Regions from separate parts of the Streptomyces sp. AM 4-1-1 genome, predicted to be linked through region 1. Evidence: riboswitches for the same ligand, from Rfam matches in the RefSeq annotation. Region 1 holds a riboswitch; each other region holds the start of a gene.
What was found. A riboswitch is a leader RNA that binds a small molecule or an ion and turns the genes downstream of it on or off. The one in region 1 is predicted to bind cobalamin.
Positions count from the first base shown of each region.

Region 2: another riboswitch for cobalamin. It lies ahead of PZB75_RS21920 (ribonucleoside-diphosphate reductase subunit alpha); the one in region 1 lies ahead of metE (5-methyltetrahydropteroyltriglutamate--homocysteine S-methyltransferase).
Region 3: another riboswitch for cobalamin. It lies ahead of PZB75_RS01165 (ABC transporter ATP-binding protein); the one in region 1 lies ahead of metE (5-methyltetrahydropteroyltriglutamate--homocysteine S-methyltransferase).

Region 1 is NZ_CP119145.1:6,748,304-6,751,506, forward strand. It holds gene metE (5-methyltetrahydropteroyltriglutamate--homocysteine S-methyltransferase) at 1-1,814, opposite strand, end outside; cobalamin riboswitch at 1,990-2,177, opposite strand; cobalamin riboswitch at 2,305-2,493, shown strand; gene PZB75_RS28680 (CoA-acylating methylmalonate-semialdehyde dehydrogenase) at 2,693-3,203, shown strand, end outside.
Region 2 is NZ_CP119145.1:5,136,874-5,140,076, reverse strand. It holds gene PZB75_RS21925 (sodium:solute symporter family protein) at 1-1,326, shown strand, start outside; cobalamin riboswitch at 1,468-1,610, shown strand; gene PZB75_RS21920 (ribonucleoside-diphosphate reductase subunit alpha) at 1,755-3,203, shown strand, end outside.
Region 3 is NZ_CP119145.1:245,745-248,947, reverse strand. It holds gene PZB75_RS01170 (beta-ketoacyl-[acyl-carrier-protein] synthase family protein) at 1-1,011, shown strand, start outside; cobalamin riboswitch at 1,110-1,296, shown strand; partial or broken gene PZB75_RS01165 (ABC transporter ATP-binding protein) at 1,351-1,560, shown strand; gene PZB75_RS01160 (PRC and DUF2382 domain-containing protein) at 1,715-2,677, opposite strand; gene PZB75_RS01155 (adenosylcobinamide amidohydrolase) at 2,970-3,203, shown strand, end outside.

The sequences.
Region 1 (3,203 bases):
GCCTCCAGGTCGTCGACCTCGTCGCGCAGTGCCAGGGCGACCTGCCGGGCGGTCTCCCCGAGCGGCTGGTCGTCGCGGACGAAGGACCAGGCGAGCATGGTGACCGGACCGGTGAGCATGCCCTTGACCGGGCGGTCGGTGAGCGACTGGGCGTACGCCGTCCAGCGCACCGTCATCGGTGCGGGGCGGGAGATGTCACCGGCCAGGACCGGCGGCCGGACGTAGCGGGTGCCGTACGACTGGACCCAGCCGTGCTGGGTGGCGAGGTATCCGGTCAGCTGCTCGGCGAAGTACTGCACCATGTCGTTGCGTTCGGGCTCGCCGTGCACCAGGACGTCGATGCCCGCCTTCTCCTGGAAGGAGAGCACGTCCCGGATCTCGGCCTCGATGCGTGCCTCGTACCCGGTGTGGTCGATGCGCCCGGCGCGCAGATCGGCGCGGGCGGTGCGCAGTTCGGTCGTCTGCGGGAACGAACCGATGGTGGTGGTGGGCAGCAGCGGCAGTCCGAGGTGGGCGCGCTGGGCGACGGCGCGCTCGGGGTACGGCTGCGAGCGGCGGCCGTCGGCGTCGGTGACGGCGCAGGTGCGGGCGCGCACCGCCGGGTCGTGGGTGAGGGCGGAGCTCTCCCGGGACGCCAGGTCGGCCCGGTTGGCGGCGAGTTCGGCCTTGATGGAGTCCGTACCGTGCGTCAGGCCGCGGGCCAGCACGGCGATCTCGGCGGTCTTCTGCCGGGCGAAGGCCAGCCAGCGGGCGATCTGCGGATCGATGTCGTGCTCGGCGGTGGCGTCCAGCGGGACGTGCAGCAGCGAGCAGGAGGCGGCGACGTCGACCCGGTCGGCGAGACCGAGAAGGGTGCCGAGCGTCGCCAGCGACTGCTGGTGGTCGTTGATCCAGATGTTGCGGCCGTTGACGACGCCCGCGACGAGCCGCTTGCCGGGCAGACCGCCCGCGGCGGCGAGGTCGTCGAGGTTGGCGGCGGCCGGTCCGGTGAAGTCGAGGGCGAGGCCCTCGACCGGCGACTTGGCGAGCACCGGGAGCGCTTCGCCGAGCCGGTCGAAGTACGAGGCGACCAGCAGCTTGGGCCGGTCGGTGAGCGTGCCCAGCGCGTTGTAGGCGCGGGAGGCCGCGTTCAGCTCGGCCGGGGTGCGGTCCTGGACCAGGGCCGGCTCGTCGATCTGCGTCCACTCGGCGCCCGCCGACCGGAGATCGGCCAGGACCTCGGCGTACACGGGCAGCAGCCGGTCCAGCAGGGTCAGCGGTTCGAAGTCGGCCGCGACACCGGGCGCGGGCTTCGACAGGAGCAGATAGGTGACCGGGCCGACCAGCACCGGGCGCGCGGTGAGGCCGAGGGCGAGTGCTTCCCGCAGCTCGGCGACCTGCTTGGTGGAGTCGGCGGTGAACACGGTGTCGGGGCCCAGCTCGGGCACCAGGTAGTGGTAGTTGGTGTCGAACCACTTGGTCATCTCCAGCGGCGCCACGTCCTGGGTGCCGCGGGCCATCGCGAAGTAGCCGTCCAGCGCGTCCGAGTCGACCGCGTCCCGGTGCCGGGCCGGCACCGCGCCGACCATGACACTGGTGTCCAGCACGTGGTCGTAGTACGAGAAGTCGCCGGTGGGCACCTCGTCGGCGCCGTCGGCGGCGAGCTGCCGCCAATGGGCACCGCGCAGTTCGGCGGCGGTGTCCCGGAGGGCGGTCGCGGTGACGCGGCCCTTCCAGTACCCCTCGACGGCCTTCTTCAGTTCGCGGTTCTGGCCCTGTCGGGGGTAGCCGTACACGGTCGCTCGTGCCGCCGCGGCTGCGGGCTTGCTGGTCACGGAACTCTCCTTCGCGAGTATGTGCCTGGGTCGACCCGGGACGGGACGAGGGCGCGAAGGGGTGACGGAACCGACGGGCCGCGGCTCGATGTCGCCCGAGCATGCCCGTCCGTGTGTGCGCCGACCCGCCCTCGAGGTCACCGGAATCACCGCGCACGAGGCCGTGCGCGGGCAGTGGCAGGTCTTCGGACTCGTGGGCACGTCCGCCCGAGGGCGGACACCTAGCGGCCGTCGCTTCCCAGGTCCCGTACGGGCCCAGTGCTCGATGACGGCGGTCGTTCCCACTCACCGCTGCGGGGCAGTCCCGGATTCCCACCGGGTTCCCTCTTACGACGCATCCCGTCTGGCGGACGGGGCGAACCAGCTGCACCGCCACCCTAGGCGCTCGCACCCGCCCCGAACACCTCTGCCCGCATGCCGGACGCCGAAATGAGACAACCGATGTCCCCGCCCGGCCGGTCCGCGGCGGGTGGGGTGGACTTACTAGGACGTCCAACTATATGTTCGTGGCCAAGGCCCGCGGTGCAGGGAAGCCGGTGCGATTCCGGCGCGGTCCCGCCACTGTGACCGGGGAGCACGTCCTCGCAGGAAACGCCACTGACGAGCGAGATGTCGGGAAGGCAGGAGGACGCGCGCCGATCCGGGAGTCAGGATACCGGCCGCGGGGTGTTCCGTGTTTTCCACGAGGATGGAGCAGACACGCATGGCACCGGTCCATGTTCCCGGCCCAGGCGAGCACGCCCGCAGAGCCGCAATTCCCACGCCCTGACGGCCACTTCGCCCCTGCGTCCACGAAGCGGCCGACGGCGCGCCCCACAGCGCGCGCCGCGGGTCCGCCGTGCCATCCCCGGATCACACCCTGACGAGAGCAGGCTCCCATGGTCCGAGAACTCACCCACTTCATCGGCGGCAAGCACGTCGCCGGAACGTCCGGCGCCCACGGCGACGTGTACGACCCCAACACCGGCCGGGTACAGGCCCGCGTCCCGCTGGCCGACCGCGCCGAGACGGAGGCGGCGATCACCGACGCCGCCGAGGCCCAGAAGGAATGGGGCGAGTGGAACCCGCAGCGCCGCGCCCGCGTCCTGCTGCGCTTCCTCCAACTCGTCGACGCCGAACGCGACTCGCTCGCCCGGCTCCTCTCCGCGGAACACGGCAAGACGGTCGCCGACGCCCACGGCGACATCGCCCGCGGCCTCGACGTCGTGGAGTTCGCCGCCGGCATCCCGCACCTGCTGAAGGGGGAGTTCACCGACAACGCCGGTACGGGCATCGACGTGCACTCGCTGCGCCGCCCGATCGGTGTCACGGCGGGCATCACCCCGTTCAACTTCCCGGCGATGATCCCCCTGTGGAAGGCCGCGCCCGCCATCGCCTGCGGCAACTCCT
Region 2 (3,203 bases), 1.6 Mb from region 1:
TGGTCGGTGTCGCACAAGCACGGGTACGTCACCACGTCGGACTTCGTCCGCGGACGCTTCGGCTCCAAGGGGCTCTCACTGGCCGTCGCCGTCACCGGCATCCTCGCCACGATGCCGTACATCGCGCTGCAACTGGTCGGCATCCAGGCGGTGCTCGACGTCATGGGCGTCGGCGGCGGCGAGAACACCCACTGGTTCGTCAAGGACCTGCCGCTGCTGATCGCGTTCGCGGTGCTCGCCGCGTACACCTACTCCTCGGGGCTGCGCGCACCCGCGCTGATCGCGTTCGTCAAGGACGGACTGATCTACATCGTCATCCTGGTGGCGATCATCTACATCCCGATCAGGCTCGGCGGCTTCGACGACATCTTCGCCAAGGCGGGCGAGGCGTTCGCGCGGAAGAATCCGGCGACCGGCGCCCCGCGCGGGGCGCTCGTCCCCGGCGAGGCCGGGCAGTGGGGGTACGCCACCCTGGCCCTGGGCTCCGCGCTCGCGCTGTTCATGTATCCGCACTCGATCACCGCGACGCTCTCCAGCCGCAGCCGTGACGTGATCCGCCGCAACACCACGATCCTGCCGCTGTACTCGCTGATGCTGGGGCTGCTCGCGCTGCTCGGCTTCATGGCGATCGCCGCGGGGATCAAGGTGGACAACGGACAGCTGGCGATCCCCCAGCTCTTCGAGAACATGTTCCCCGACTGGTTCGCGGGCGTGGCCTTCGCCGCGATCGGCATCGGCGCCCTGGTGCCCGCCGCGATCATGTCGATCGCCGCGGCGAACCTCTTCACCCGCAACATCTACAAGGACTTCCTGAAACCGGACGCGACCCCGGAGCAGGAGACCCGGGTCTCCAAGCTCGTATCGCTGCTGGTGAAGGTGGGCGCGCTGGTCTTCGTCCTGGGCATGGACAAGACGGTGGCGATCAACTTCCAGCTGCTGGGCGGGATCTGGATACTCCAGACGATGCCCGCCCTGGTCGGCGGCCTGTTCACCCGCTGGTTCCACCGCTGGGCGCTGCTCGCGGGCTGGGCGGTCGGCATGGCGTACGGCACACTCGCCGCGTACGGTGTCGCGAGCCCGACCCAGAAGCACTTCGGCGGATCGTCGAAGGAGATTCCCGGGCTGGGTGAGATCGGTTACATCGGGCTGACGGCCTTCGTGCTGAACGTCGTGGTGACGCTGGTCCTGACCCTCGTCCTGAACGCGGTCAAGGCACCGGCCGGCACCGACGAGACGTCCGCCGCCGACTACACCGCGGACGCGGGTGACCCCGGCGTCCAGGAGGTCCTTCCTCCGGCCACCGCGGGCGCCCCCGGCGGTCACTGACCCCGCCGGGCCACCGGACCCGCCGCACGGGCCCCAGCGGCCCGCGAAGGCGTGGCGGGAGCCCGTTCCCGTCCTCCCGCCGCCTCCCTCCTTGCCCGGCGTTCGAGTGACCGCGACACAACATGTGGGGGCCGCTTCATGGAGCGGCCCCCACATGTATGCTCGTGCTCGCTGTCGTCGTAGGGGAATCCGGTGCGAATCCGGAACTGTCCCGCAACGGTGTGATCGGTGTGCTTTCGCGCACCCGTGAAGTCCGAGGACCTGCCGTCAGCGCATCCGGCTCGACCGAACCGGATTGCCGATACGTCCGGGCCTCGCGGAGGGCCGGTGGACGCCGTACGGAGTGCTGCCCGTCCCGGGCACCCCCCTGCCGGCCCCCGCCTCCCCACCGCGGCCCCGAGCCGAGCGAGGGAGAGCACCACGTGACCATCGCGCCAGCCGATCCGGCTTCAGTCGCGGAGATCCAGACCGACGGACCTGAGGGCGACGGGCCCGGAACCGTACTGCTGCGGCTCCTGACCGACCTCACCGCCGACCTTCCGGACACCGACCCCGGCCGCGTCGCCGCCGCCGCGCTGCGGGGCCGCAGCGCCCGGTCGGACGCGGCGGAGCTGCGCGGTCTGGCCACCGAGGCCGCCGCCGGTCTGATCTCCGAGGACCCGGCCTACTCCCGGCTCGCCGCCCGCCTCCTGTCCCGCAGCATCGCGGACGAGGCGGCCGGTCAGGGTGCGGTCTCGTTCTCCGCCTCGGTCGCCGTCGGTCACCGCGAGGGTCTGATCGGGGACCGTACGGCCGAGTTCGCCGCCTTCCACGCGGACGCCCTGGACGCCCTGGTCGGGCAGGCGCTCGCCGAGGGCGCGGACGACCGGTTCGGTTACTTCGGGCTGCGGACGCTGCACAGCCGCTACCTGCTGCGTCACCCGCTCACCCGTCAGGTCATCGAGACCCCGCAGCACTTCATGCTGCGCGTGGCCTCCGGGCTCGCCGAGGAGGCCACGCTCGACTCGGCCGCGGGGACCCGGGCGCTGGACGAGGTCGCCGCGCTGTACCGGCTGATGAGCCGGCTCGACTACCTGCCGTCCTCGCCGACGCTGTTCAACTCCGGGACCCGGCACCCGCAGATGTCGTCCTGCTATCTGCTGGACTCGCCGCTGGACGAGCTGGACTCGATCTACGACCGCTACCACCAGGTGGCCCGGCTCTCCAAGCACGCGGGCGGTATCGGTCTCTCGTACTCCCGCGTCCGCGCCCGCGGTTCGCTGATCCGGGGCACCAACGGGCACTCCAACGGCATCGTGCCGTTCCTCAAGACCCTCGACGCCTCGGTCGCCGCGGTCAACCAGGGCGGCCGGCGCAAGGGCGCCGCCGCCGTCTACCTGGAGACCTGGCACGCGGACATCGAGGAGTTCCTCGAACTGCGCGACAACACGGGCGAGGACCAGCGGCGCACGCACAACCTGAACCTGGCGCACTGGATTCCGGACGAGTTCATGCGCCGGGTCGACGCGGACGGCACCTGGTCGCTGTTCTCGCCCGCCGACGTGCCCGAGCTGGTCGACCTGTGGGGCGACGCGTTCGACGCCGCGTACCGGGCCGCCGAGGCCAAGGGGCTGGCCCGCAGGACGATCCCGGCCCGCGAGCTGTACGGCCGCATGATGCGCACCCTCGCGCAGACCGGACAGGGCTGGATGACGTTCAAGGACGCGTCCAACCGGACCGCGAACCAGACGGCCGAACCGGGCCGCGTGGTGCACTCGTCCAACCTCTGCACCGAGATCCTGGAGGTGACGGACGACGGCGAGACGGCCGTCTGCAACCTCGGTTCGGTCAACCTCGGCGCGTTCGTGGCGGACGGGACGATCGACTGGGAGCGGCTG
Region 3 (3,203 bases), 6.5 Mb from region 1:
TACGTCAAGTTCGCCGTCCTCGCGGCCAGGGAGGCGGTCGCGGACGCCGGACTCGACCCCGCCGACTGGGACGGCACCCGGGTCGCGGTGGTCGTCGGCACCAGCAGCGGCGGCTCGGCCGGACTCACCGCGCAGGCCGTCACCCTCGACCGGCGCGGCCCGAGCGCCACCTCACCGTCGGGCATCCTGCTCACCATCCCCAACATGCCCGCGGCGGAGATCGCCATCGACATGCGGGCCACCGGCCCCAGCCTGGCGCCGTGCACCGCGTGCTCGTCCGGCGTCACCGCGCTGTCCGTCGCCCGCGACCTGCTGGTCACCGGCCAGTGCGACATCGCGGTCGCCGGGGCCACCGAGTCGATCATCTACCCGGTCGCCATGACGGGCCTCGCCCGCTCCGGCGCCGCCGCTCCCGCGGACGGCGACCCGGCCGGGCTGTGCCGCCCGTTCGCCGCCGACCGCCGCGGACTGGTCATGGGTGAGGGCGCCGCCATCATGGTGCTGGAACGGGCCGACGACGCGCGCGCCCGGGGCGCGGCCCCCCGCGCGCTGCTCGCCGGTACGGGCGCCACCACCGACGCCCACCACCCGACCAGCCCGCTTCCCTCGGGCGCCGTCGCCCAGGCCGCGGTCGAGTCGGCGCTGCGTGACGCGGGGTGGCGGCCGGAGGACGTCGAGCACGTCAACGCCCACGGGACCGCGACCCCGATGAACGACGCGACCGAGGCCGCCCTCATCAGCCGGGTCTACCCGCACCGGCCGCCCGTCACCGCCCCCAAGGGCGTGCTCGGCCACTGCATGGGGGCGGCGGGCGCGATCGAGGCCGGGCTGACCATCCTCACCCTTCAGCACGGCGTCGTACCACCGATCGCGAACCTCGACGCGCCCGCGCCCGAGTTCGACCTCAACTGCGTCACCAAACAACCGCTGAGGCAACCCGTCGGACGGGCCGTCAGCCACTCCTTCGGATTCGGCGGACACAACGCCGTACTGGCGCTCCAGCGTCCCTGAACCGGGTCGACGGGCCACGGAACGGGGGCGGAACGCCGGGCCACCGGCCTGGCGTACTGCCCCCGCGCACACCCCCGCCGGGCGGTCATCGACCGCGTGACAGTTCGCTAAATGCTGGTGAAGCCCCATGCGGGGGTCAGGAAATCCGGTGCGAGTCCGGAGCTGACGCGCAGCGGTCAGGGGACGGGCGGGGCCAAGGCCACTGGGACGCCCACGGGTTCCCGGGAAGGCGCCTCCTCCGTGTGAACCCGAGTCCGAAGACCCGCCGGCGGCCGCGCCCGGGACCGGACACGGCACACGGACACCAGGCTCCGCGCACGAGCCGTGGGACGCCGGGGAACTGCCGTCGTCGCGCCGCACGACCCCAACAGTCTCCCGGCGGTGTTCTGCGAGCGGATCGTCGTCACGGAACAGGGCCGGGTCGTCGCGGGCGGTGTCCCCGCACGAGGTGATCACCGCGGAACCCATCGCGGACGTCCACCGCGTGACCGCGGCGGTCCCCCGGACCGGTTGGACGCCCGGCCCTCGGTGCGCTTCCTGCCCGGGCGGGGCCACGCGGCGGACCTGAGAGGCCGCCCCGGCGCCCGCGCACGGGCCGGTGCCGGGGCGGCGAACACCCCGGCACCGGCCCACGGGGTGAGGGGCGGACCCTGCGGCCCGCCCCTCACCCGGTGTGTGTGACTGTCCCCGCCGATGCGGAGGGTCAGCGGCGACGACCGCGGCCGAACTCGCCGCCCGCGTCCTTGCCGCCCTTCTCCGAGCCGTCCGCGTAGTCGACCTGCTCCTTGCGGACCTCGGCGGAGACCTCCTTCTGTTCGGTGACCCGGTCGGTCTCCAGACGCACCCGTTCCACCGGCACGGCCTCCTTGCGGACCGTGGCACGCTCCGCGTGCAGCGTGACCTCCACGTCCTGCTCGCCGATGTCCGACGCCCGGGTCGACTTCTCGTCGCCCCGCAGAGGTTCACGGACCATCCGCACCTCTTCATGGCTCACGGGCACCGTCCTGGTGACGTTCTCGGTCACCACGTACTTGCGCAGATGCGCCTTGCCGCTCTCGTACTCCTCCGTGCCGACGCGCAGCTGCTCCTCGGACCGGATGACCTCCTCCTTGCCGCCCATGCCGGGAGCCGACCGCTCCGCTCCCGCCCCCGCCATCGGACGGGACATGGCGGACGCGTCCGCGTTCCGGTGCTTGCCCGTACCGGCCGGATCACCGGCGGTACGCGCGGTACCCGCCGCTCCGGCGCCCGCTCCGGCGCCCGCGGCACCCAGAACACCCGCGCGGGACGCGTCGGGCGTCCCGGTGCCGGTGCCGGACCGGTCGCCGAGCTTCGTCGTGCGGTTCCGGGTCAGTCCGTAGTGCCGGTAGAGCTCTTCCTCCTCCGAGACGGACAGATGCGCGTCCGCGTCGACCCTCGGGGCGTCCTTGACGCGGTCCTTGGGATGCGAGATGTGCAGGTCGGAACCCGACCGCCGGGCCCCGGAGAGCGGTACGAAGCTCTCCTTCATGCCGAACAGACCGGTCTTGACCGTGATCCAGTCCGGCTTGCCGGTGTCGTCGTCGACGTACACCCGCCCCACATTTCCGATCTTCTCCCCGTCACTGTCGTAGACCGTCAGGCCGTCGAGCTCTCCGGAATCCGTGAAACCGTCAGCGGCACCCATGACCGATTCCTCCTCGCCCGAGCGCGTCCTGTGGGTGAGTCCCCCAGGGGAGGCGCGCCCGACTTCCATCGCGCCTCACCCCGTAGGACCGTGCAACCGCCGGGCACCGGAGGACGGCCTCCGGCGGACCCGCCAGGTGCGGGGACGCCCATCACGGCCCACCACCGCGCGCCTGCGGCCGCCGCCACCCGCACTAGGCCGTTCGAGTGAAGCGAGGGGATGGTGACGGGGCCGTGGGCGCGGGCAGCGACGGTCACCGGCCCGGCCTGGGAACGGGTCCGGTGCGCCCCATATGATCGGCGGGCCGTTGCCCGAACCCGTGCCCAGGGAGTGCGCCATCACCGACGTACGGACCTTCCCGCCCCAGCGGCGCGGCGAGCTGCTGGGGCGGCACGAGGGCGGCGTCGGTCTGCACCACCTCGTGTGGCGGCTGGGACCCGGCTGGCGGGTGTGCGGCAGCGCCGTGCTCGGCGGCGGACTCGGCCCCCGGCGATGGATCGTGAACGCCCAGGTGCCCGGTGGGTAC